DNA from 2 places in the Exiguobacterium sp. s64 genome. Region 1 is predicted to be linked to the other one. Evidence: predicted binding sites of a transcription regulator. Region 1 holds the regulator's gene; the other holds the start of a gene.
The links. Region 1 encodes Rex, which represses fermentation and respiration genes when NADH is low (regulators of the CRP and FNR family bind a similar motif). Its sites were predicted from a motif close to TTGTGAAATATTTCACAA; they were not measured.
Positions count from the first base shown of each region.

Region 2: ric (iron-sulfur cluster repair di-iron protein) is a predicted target of Rex. The motif match lies at 2,745-2,762, and genes of this name have one in related genera.

Region 1 is NZ_JACSLH010000013.1:38,460-42,999, reverse strand. Features, by position in the region: gene abc-f (ribosomal protection-like ABC-F family protein) at 1-1,087, opposite strand, end outside; gene KNP64_RS13830 (redox-sensing transcriptional repressor Rex) at 1,237-1,893, shown strand; gene KNP64_RS13825 (twin-arginine translocase TatA/TatE family subunit) at 1,893-2,111, shown strand; gene tatC (twin-arginine translocase subunit TatC) at 2,114-2,902, shown strand; gene KNP64_RS13815 (hypothetical protein) at 3,043-4,540, shown strand, end outside.
Region 2 is NZ_JACSLH010000005.1:136,018-140,557, reverse strand. Features, by position in the region: gene KNP64_RS09475 (malate synthase G) at 1-1,035, shown strand, start outside; gene KNP64_RS09470 (hypothetical protein) at 1,032-1,328, shown strand; gene aceA (isocitrate lyase) at 1,395-2,675, shown strand; gene ric (iron-sulfur cluster repair di-iron protein) at 2,823-3,530, shown strand; partial or broken gene KNP64_RS09455 (cyclic pyranopterin monophosphate synthase MoaC) at 3,632-3,907, shown strand; gene KNP64_RS09450 (ThiF family adenylyltransferase) at 3,904-4,540, shown strand, end outside.

The sequences.
Region 1 (4,540 bases):
GGCCGACGAGGGCGACCGATTCGCCGCGCTGCAATTGGAAGCGGAGCTGTTGGGCGATCGGTTCTTCATAGCCGATGGCAAGATCGCTCGCACTCAATACGTCGTTCCCGCTTTGACGTTTGATTGAGAACGAGAGGACGGCACTGCGCTCATCACCGTCCGGCGCTTCCATCCGGTCGACTTTCTCGAGACGTTTGCGGACGCTCTGGGCCCGCTTCGTCGTCGTCGCCCGGGCGATGTTACGCTGGATGAAGTCCTGCATCTTGGCGATCTCTTCTTGTTGCGACTCGAACTGCTTCTTCTCTTGCTCGTAGATGGCGGCCTTTTGTTCGAGATACTTCGTATAGTTGCCGACGAAGCGACGGCTCCGATGGCGTGACAACTCATAAACGACCGAGACGACACGGTCGAGGAAGTAGCGGTCGTGGGAGACGATGAGGACGGCGCCTTTATAGCCACTCAAATACTTCTCGAGCCAGCCGAGCGTCTCGATGTCCAAGTGGTTCGTCGGCTCATCCAAGATGAGCAGGTCTGGACTTTGCAGGAGCATCTTCGCGAGGGCGAGACGTGTTCGTTGTCCACCGGAGAGCGTATCGATACGGCGCTCGAAGTCGTCCGGATAGAAGCGCATCCCGTGAAGCACAGAGCGGATCGTCGCCTCGTATTGATAGCCGCCGCGGTCTTTGAACGTATGTTGTTCTTCATCGTAAGACGACAGCAGGCGCTCATAGGCGGCCGGGTCGTTCAAGATGCGTTCAGAACCCATGTCTTGTTCCATACGGCGGAGCGTCTTCTCCTGTTCGATCAAATCGGTGAAGACGGTGAGCATCTCGTTCCACATCGTCTCGTTCGACTCTAACCCTGAATCTTGGGCGAGATAGCCGATCGTCACGTCTTTCGGTTTCATGATATCGCCTGAGTCATAGTTGTATTCCCCGGCGATGACTTTGAGCAATGTCGACTTGCCGGCGCCGTTCCGGCCGACGAGGGCGACGCGTTCGCCTTCTTGAATTTCGAGTTTGACGTTCTCTAAAATCGGCTCGACGCCGAATGATTTCGATAAGTTATTGACTTGCAGTAGGATCAAGTGAAAAAACCCCTTTCTCTCTATTTAGTATACTTTATTTCTTCCCCATTTCAGGTATATTCATTGAGTGGTCATGTGAATTCGTTTACAATCAAGGTGTATGAAATTAGATTCGTTTGAAACGCGTCGTAAAAAGGAGGCTCTTTCCGTTGAGTCAAAACGAACCAAAGATTCCGCAAGCGACAGCCAAACGGTTGCCACTATACTATCGGTTTATCCAAAGCCTACATTCATCAGGAAAACAGCGTGTCTCTTCTGCTGAACTGAGCGAGGCGGTCAAGGTCGATTCGGCCACGATCCGTCGCGATTTCTCGTACTTCGGTGCGCTCGGTAAAAAGGGATATGGCTATAACGTACAGTATCTGTTAGACTTTTTCCGTAAGACACTGAATCAGGACGAGATTACGAACGTCGCCTTGGTCGGGGTTGGTCATCTCGGGACAGCTTTCGTCAACTATAACTTCCTTAAAAACAATAACACACATATCGTCGTCGGGTTCGACGCAGACGAGACAAAAGTCGGCACGACGATGTCCGGTGTCCCGATTCATCACGTCGATGAGATGGAACAGATCATGAAACAGAACAAGATTGACGTCGCCATTCTCACGGTGCCGTCTGCCTATGCGCAACCGGTCGCGGACGACTTGGTCCGCTTCGGTATCAAAGGCATCTTGAACTTCACGCCGGCCCGTCTCACGGTGCCGGACACGGTCCGCGTCCATCACATCGACTTGTCGATCGAACTCCAGTCGCTCATTTACTTTATGCAACACTATCCATCTGCTGAGGGGGTCCATCAATAATGGAATTACTATCATCGTTGCTCGTCGTCGGTATTCCTGGGGGAGCGAGTATCTTCATTATCGCCATCGTCGCGCTTATCATCTTCGGGCCGAAGAAATTGCCTGAATTCGGACGCGCCGCCGGACAAACGCTCCGTGAGTTCAAAAATGCCACGAGTGGCATGATGAACGAGCATGACGAGAAAGACAAGAAAGAAATTGAGAAGAAAGAGCAGTAATCATGAATCATCAACCTGATCAAGAACGGGCACTGTCCGACCACTTGACAGAGCTGCGGAGACGACTGATGCTGTCGGCATTTGTCGTCTTTGCCTTCTTTTTGATTGCTTTGCCGAGTGTCAAATATGTGCTCGCCTATCTCCAGGCCGACCTCGTCGAACGAGGCCTTGAATTGAACGCCTTTGGGGTCGCGGACCCGCTTATGATTTACTTGAACTTGGCGCTCGTCATCGGGCTCGTCGCGGCTGGTCCGTTTCTACTGTATCAACTGTGGGCGTTTGTCGCACCTGGTCTGCATCCGAACGAGCGGAAAGCGACGCTCGCCTATATTCCGATCATCTTCATCTTGTTCTTGATCGGTCTCGCGTTCGCCTACTATTGGTTGTTCCCGCTCGTCCTCGATATCTCGACGGACCTCGGGCAAGACCTTGGTCTGACGCAAATCATCGGGGCGTCGAACTACTTCACGTTCTTGCTGCAACTGACCATCCCATTCGGACTGTTATTCCAGTTGCCGGTCGTGACGATGTTCTTGACGCGCATCGGTGTCGTGACGCCGTACTTCCTGTCATCGATTCGGAAGTACGCCTACTTCGCCTTGTTCGTCGTCGCGGCCTTTATCACGCCGCCGGATTTGACGTCGCACCTTATGGTGTCACTGCCGCTCTTCTTCTTGTATGAGATCAGCTTATCGATTTCACGTATCACGTACCGGGGCGTGCTCCGACGTGAGAAAGAGGCGATGGTGAAAGAACAGATGGATTTGATGAAACAAATGAATGAGAAGTGAACACCATGTCATACGACGTGGTGTTTTTTTGATTTTAGGGCTATTCAATTTTGAAAAAACAACTTAAAATTAGGAGGGTTAAATCAAAAAATGGATTATTTTTGAAAGTTATGCATTCATAAACAGAAATGAGGAGACTAATGAACAAGTGGTTATGGAGCATGCTCGTGGTGCTCGTCATGATGGTGGCACCGGGAGTCGAAGTTCGAGCAGAAGACTATGCCAAACCGGAAATCATTCCGGCAGGAGAAGTCGTAGGAGATAGTGGGTATGTGTGGCGTTCGGGAAATCCGGAGACGCTTGTTCACATTGAGACCGGTGAGGAATATACGTTACCGATTCGCGTGTCTGCTGCTTATAATATGTATGCTATCGGAGACGGCCGATTTATGTTAAAAGGATGGCCGGAGTGGGTGATGTGGGATATACGTACGAATGAAGCGACGACATTCCCAATCGAAGCAGGAAGTGAGAATCGACTCGTCTCAACGAATGTAACAACAGGAATGATGTTATGGGCTGATGACGAAAAGTATATTATCACATCGATGTCAGGTGATATTCTCGGATCGCTAACGAAAGGCAGCGATCAGGTATACAGTCTGCTCGATGACGGGAACGTCCTCGCATTCGCCGACGGTCAAGTGACGAAGCGGACGGTTACAGGAGAGGTGCTTGAGACAATCAGTTCCTATTCAGGACAGGTGAGGTGGGCCCGTCACATGAAAGAAGCGAATCAATGGTTCGTGATCAAAAGTGATGACTCGGAGCACATGTTTATTTTCGATTTGGCGACGAAACGATGGATTGAGAAAGATGCAGCAAACGTAAGTAATCTTACGTGGAAAGACGGCACCTACTACTTCATGACGCGAGAAATGTATACGACATTCTATGTCAGTTATAACGTCAGCACGAATGAGTGGAAAGAGGCACCGATTGATGACGCTGACATTCGACAACACGGTCCGTGGTACGTTTTTGGTATGAAGAAGACGGAAGTGTACACGCCGGAGTCTTTATGGAAAGCGCCATGGCAACTGAATGTCAATGTGCCGAAAACGACGAATCGCTATGAGGTAGGTCGTCCATATGACGTCAACGGAACGGCCACGCTCGTTGATGGTACGGCCTTACCGATTCCAGCGACTGAGCTGACGGCACGTTTAGCCTATCAAGACGACCTGTTCGTTTGGGAGCAAGGGAAACTGACGTTACAGACGAATGAGTCGTATGACATGATTTTTAAGTGGAACGATTTTGAGCGCCGGTTAGACTTATGGGCATCGAACTATGTGCCGCTCACGCTCGACCCGCCAACCGGTGTCTTAGGTCCGATTAGCGGGAAGACGGCACCGAACACGCCGGTGTTTGTCAGTGTGACGAAAAACTTGTATCAATCGAACTCATCGGATTCATTGTTGAACTATCAATCGGCGACGGTCCAATCGGATGAGTCGGGGCGTTACACGTGGCAACCGGCGCGGTGGTTCACACCTGGATCGCGTGTGACTGTGAAAATCGGTAGTGGGTCAGGTGTTTACGCCGATCCGATTGAACTTCAGACGGTCAAAGAAAGTGACGATACTTCATCAAATGGTATCTCGGTTCTGACGAAAACGGTCACTTCAGGTGTCA
Region 2 (4,540 bases), on a different contig from region 1:
GTCAAACCGAAGATGCATGGATCTAAGGAAGTCGCGTTCACGAACGACTTGTTCGATGCGATTGAAGATGTACTCGAGTTACCGCGTCACACGCTCAAAGTCGGCGTGATGGACGAGGAGCGACGCACGTCGCTTAATTTGAAGAACTGTATCGAGCAAGTGAAGGAACGCATCGTCTTCATCAATACCGGATTCCTCGACCGGACGGGTGATGAGATTCACTCCTCGCTCACGCTCGGACCGATGCGCAAGAAAGGCGAGATGAAGACATCGGAGTGGCTCGATGCTTATGAACGTCTGAATGTCCAGATCGGGCTTGACGCAGGATTCCATCAACGCGGGCAAATCGGGAAAGGGATGTGGGCGATGCCCGATCGGATGCGCGACATGATGCGTGAAAAAAGCAATCACGTCCGGTCCGGGGCGACGACGGCTTGGGTGCCGTCCCCGACGGCGGCCACGCTTCATGCGCTGCATTACCATCAAGTCGATGCGTTTGACGTTCAGCGTGAGTTGGTGAATCGTTCGTTTGATCCAGCAACTGAGCGAGGGCGTCTGCTCGAGGTACCACTCGCCACGCGTCTCTATACAGATGAGGAAGTGAACGAGGAGCTCGAGAACAACCTGCAAGGGTTGCTCGGATATGTCGTCCGTTGGGTCGAGCAAGGTGTCGGTTGCTCCAAAGTGCCAGATATTCATCACGTCGGGTTGATGGAAGACCGAGCAACGCTTCGTATTTCGAGTCAACATGTCGCCAACTGGCTATACCATGGAGTCTGTAGCCGTGAACAAGTCGAAGCGACGCTTTACCGGATGGCCGAGGTCGTCGACGCGCAAAACGCGGAAGATCCGCACTATCGTCCGATGACGCCAGATGTAGACCACTCTATCGCCTATCAAGCGGCGAAAGAGTTAGTGTTCGAAGGCGACGAGTCGCCGAACGGATATACGGAACCCATTTTGCACCGGCGCCGCCGACAGTTTTTACAACAAGTGACATTAGAACCAAACTTAAAAGGAGGAGCATCATCATGACAACGAAAAAAATCGAAAGCGAACAGTTGATTGAACGTTGGGTCGTCCGTCGGATCGTCTCGGGGGAATCGACAGCGGCGCTCGCTAACACGGCGTTCGTCTATGGGAACGATTTGATGCGCCTCGTGCTCGACCGGGCCGACGGATCGCTCCAAATCATGAGAGAGCCGGTCGAAGAAGTCGTCATATTCCGGAAACCAGAAGATCGTGACGAAAAAAACGTCTGTCGTTGCTGCGGCATGGAGCACTCGTCATTCAAAGCGGCGCTCGAATGCTGTGCATACTTGGATTAAACCCGCATTATCTGTTATATAACAAATAGTAAATATATGAGTTAATATAATACAGGAGGAATGGATATGAACGAACAACAAATGCAGCTAGAGAATATGTTACAGTCGGAACGGTTTAACGGGGTCGAACGTCCATATGGGGTCGAAGACGTGATGAGACTTCGGGGATCGGTACTAATCGAGCATACGCTCGCGACAAAAGGAGCGGAACGGTTATGGGAGTTACTCCACGAGCGGGACTACGTCCACGCGCTCGGGGCGTTGACGGGGAACCAGGCCATCCAACAAGTGAAGGCGGGCCTCGAAGCCATCTATTTGAGCGGATGGCAAGTCGCCGCCGATGCGAACTTGTCGGGTCACATGTACCCTGACCAAAGCCTGTACCCGGCTAACTCGGTGCCGAGCGTCGTCAAACGGATTAACCAGGCGCTTCAACGGGCCGATCAAATTCAAACGGCGGAAGGGAAAGGCGATACGCATTGGTTCGCCCCGATCGTCGCTGACATGGAAGCCGGTTTCGGCGGTGTGCTCAACGTGTTCGAGTTGACAAAGGCGATGATTGAGGCGGGTGCAGCCGGCGTCCACTTGGAGGATCAACTCTCTTCAGAGAAGAAGTGCGGTCACCTCGGCGGCAAAGTGTTGCTACCGACACAGACGGCCGTGAAAAACTTGATTGCCGCACGTCTCGCGGCAGACGTCATGGGTGTTTCGACGATTATCGTCGCCCGGACCGACGCCCACGCCGCGAACTTGATTACGAGCGACATCGACCCGATCGATCATCCGTTCATCGTCGGCGACCGGACGCCAGAAGGGTTTTATCGGACCGAGGCAGGAATCGAACAGGCGATCGCACGCGGTCTCGCCTATGCACCGTACGCCGACCTCGTTTGGTGCGAGACGTCCGAGCCTGATTTGGACGAAGCGCGTCAATTCGCGGATGCGATTCATGCGAAGTATCCGGGCAAACTTCTCGCTTACAACTGTTCGCCGTCATTCAATTGGAAGAAGAAGTTGTCGGATGACGAGATCGCAACGTTCCAACAAGAGATTGGTGCGATGGGATACAAGTTCCAATTCGTGACACTCGCTGGCTTCCACTCGCTCAACTTCGGAATGTTCGAACTCGCACGCGGGTATAAAGACCGCGGGATGGCCGCCTACTCGGAACTGCAACAGGCCGAATTCAGTGCAGAACAGCACGGTTATACGGCGACACGTCACCAACGTGAGGTCGGGACCGGGTATTTCGATGAGGTGTCTCTCGTCATCTCGGGAGGCCAGTCGTCAACGACGGCGCTCACCGGATCGACCGAGGCAGAACAATTTGAAGCGCCGTCCTATTAAGCGTCGCCCCTCCACAAGAGGGGCTTTTTTTGTGTCCAAATTCAGAACGCGTGCATCCTGTTCACTTAAATGTGACGTATTTCACATTTTTGTCGTCAAACTCTTGCTACGCTGAACATGTCAAAATGAATATGGAGGTTATGACAGATGACACAGACATTCACGGGCGATACGCACGTATCTGAAATCGTCAAACAATGCCCGCAAGCGGCAGACATTTTCAAACGGAACCGAATCGATTTTTGTTGTGGCGGCAACCGGCCACTCGCTGAAGCGACTGACAAATCGAAACGGTCGACGGAAGACATTTTAGAAGAAGTCAATGCGCTCTATCAACGCAAGCAAGAGATGAACGAGAAGAGCATCGATTGGGATGCTGCTTCTTCATCGGAATTGATTGAGCACATCATTTATAAGCATCACCAGTTTTTGACGGACGAATTGCCACAGCTCACACCATATGTGACAAAAGTGTTCCGGGTTCACGGACAAAACCATCCGCACCTCGGACGCATTCATCAACTGTTCAATCAATTGAAAATGGAACTTGAACAACATATCGTCAAAGAAGAGACAGAAGACTTCCCGACGTTGCTTCGTCACGAGACGGCACCGACAGCTGAAACGAGACGGGAGCTTGATGACATCTTGGCCTCGCTCGAGTCAGAACACGCGGCAGCCGGTGACATTTTAAAAGAGTTGCGTCAAATCACGAACGACTATACGCCGCCTGAAGGAGCGTGTGGGACGTATCGTCTTGTCTATCAACGGTTAGAAGCGCTCGAATCGGATACATTTGAACACATTCATCTCGAAAACAACATTTTATTCCCGCGGGCGCGCACGTTCGCTTAAGCAGTGGCACACCTCTACTTACGTGGGGGTGTCTTTTTGTGACGTTTGATACAGATGGGAGGCAAATCAAGCGCTACGATAAAGGGGAGGCAAAGGAGTGATTAGTCATGAAACGGGTGAGTGGAGTCATCGTAGGGGTGACGGTCGCCTTGAAAAAAGTCGATTTGACGTTCGAATGGGACGGGACACAGCTCATCATCGAGTCGTTTGTGAAGACGAAAGGCGATACCGGTGTCGAAATGGAGGCGTTGACAGCAGCAATGGTCGCCGCCTTGACCGTGTACGATATGACGAAAGCAGTCGATAAAGGCATCGTCATCGGACCGACGTACTTGCTCGAGAAACAAGGCGGGAAGTCAGGGGACTACATCCGATGACACCTGTCCCAGAACGTTACGCGCGGCAGGCCCGGTTCCACGGCATCGGGGTGGAGGGCCAAGAACGTCTGATGGAAAAATGCGTGCTCGTCGTCGGTCTCGGCGCGCTCGGGGCGGCCGTTAGCGATCAACTTGTTCGGGCCGGCGTCTCGCTCATCCTCGTCGACCGCGACTATGTCGAGGTGACGAACTTACAACGACAGACGCTCTATACGGAACAGGACGCACATTCCGAGACGCCGAAAGCGGTCGCAGCGCTCGAACGCCTGCGGGCCATCAACTCAGACGTTGAGTTGGACGCTCAAATCGCCGATGTCTCGTGGGATTGGCTTCGGCCTTTGCCGTCCGTTGATCTCATCTTGGACGCAACCGATAACGTCGAGACGCGTCTTCTATTGAACGATTTCGCACTCGAGCGTGGCATTCCGTTCTTGTTTGCCTCTTGCGTCGGGGCATACGGCATGAACTACACGGTGATGCCGGGAGAAGCGCCGTGTCTTCGTTGTCTCATGCGTCATTTGCCGCTAGCCGGGCAAACGTGCGCGACAGCGACTAGATGTCGCACGTCTCGTCGATGTGTCTTGTCCTTCTTGTCAAATTCACGACTATCCGAGCCTCGTCCCGAATCGGCAA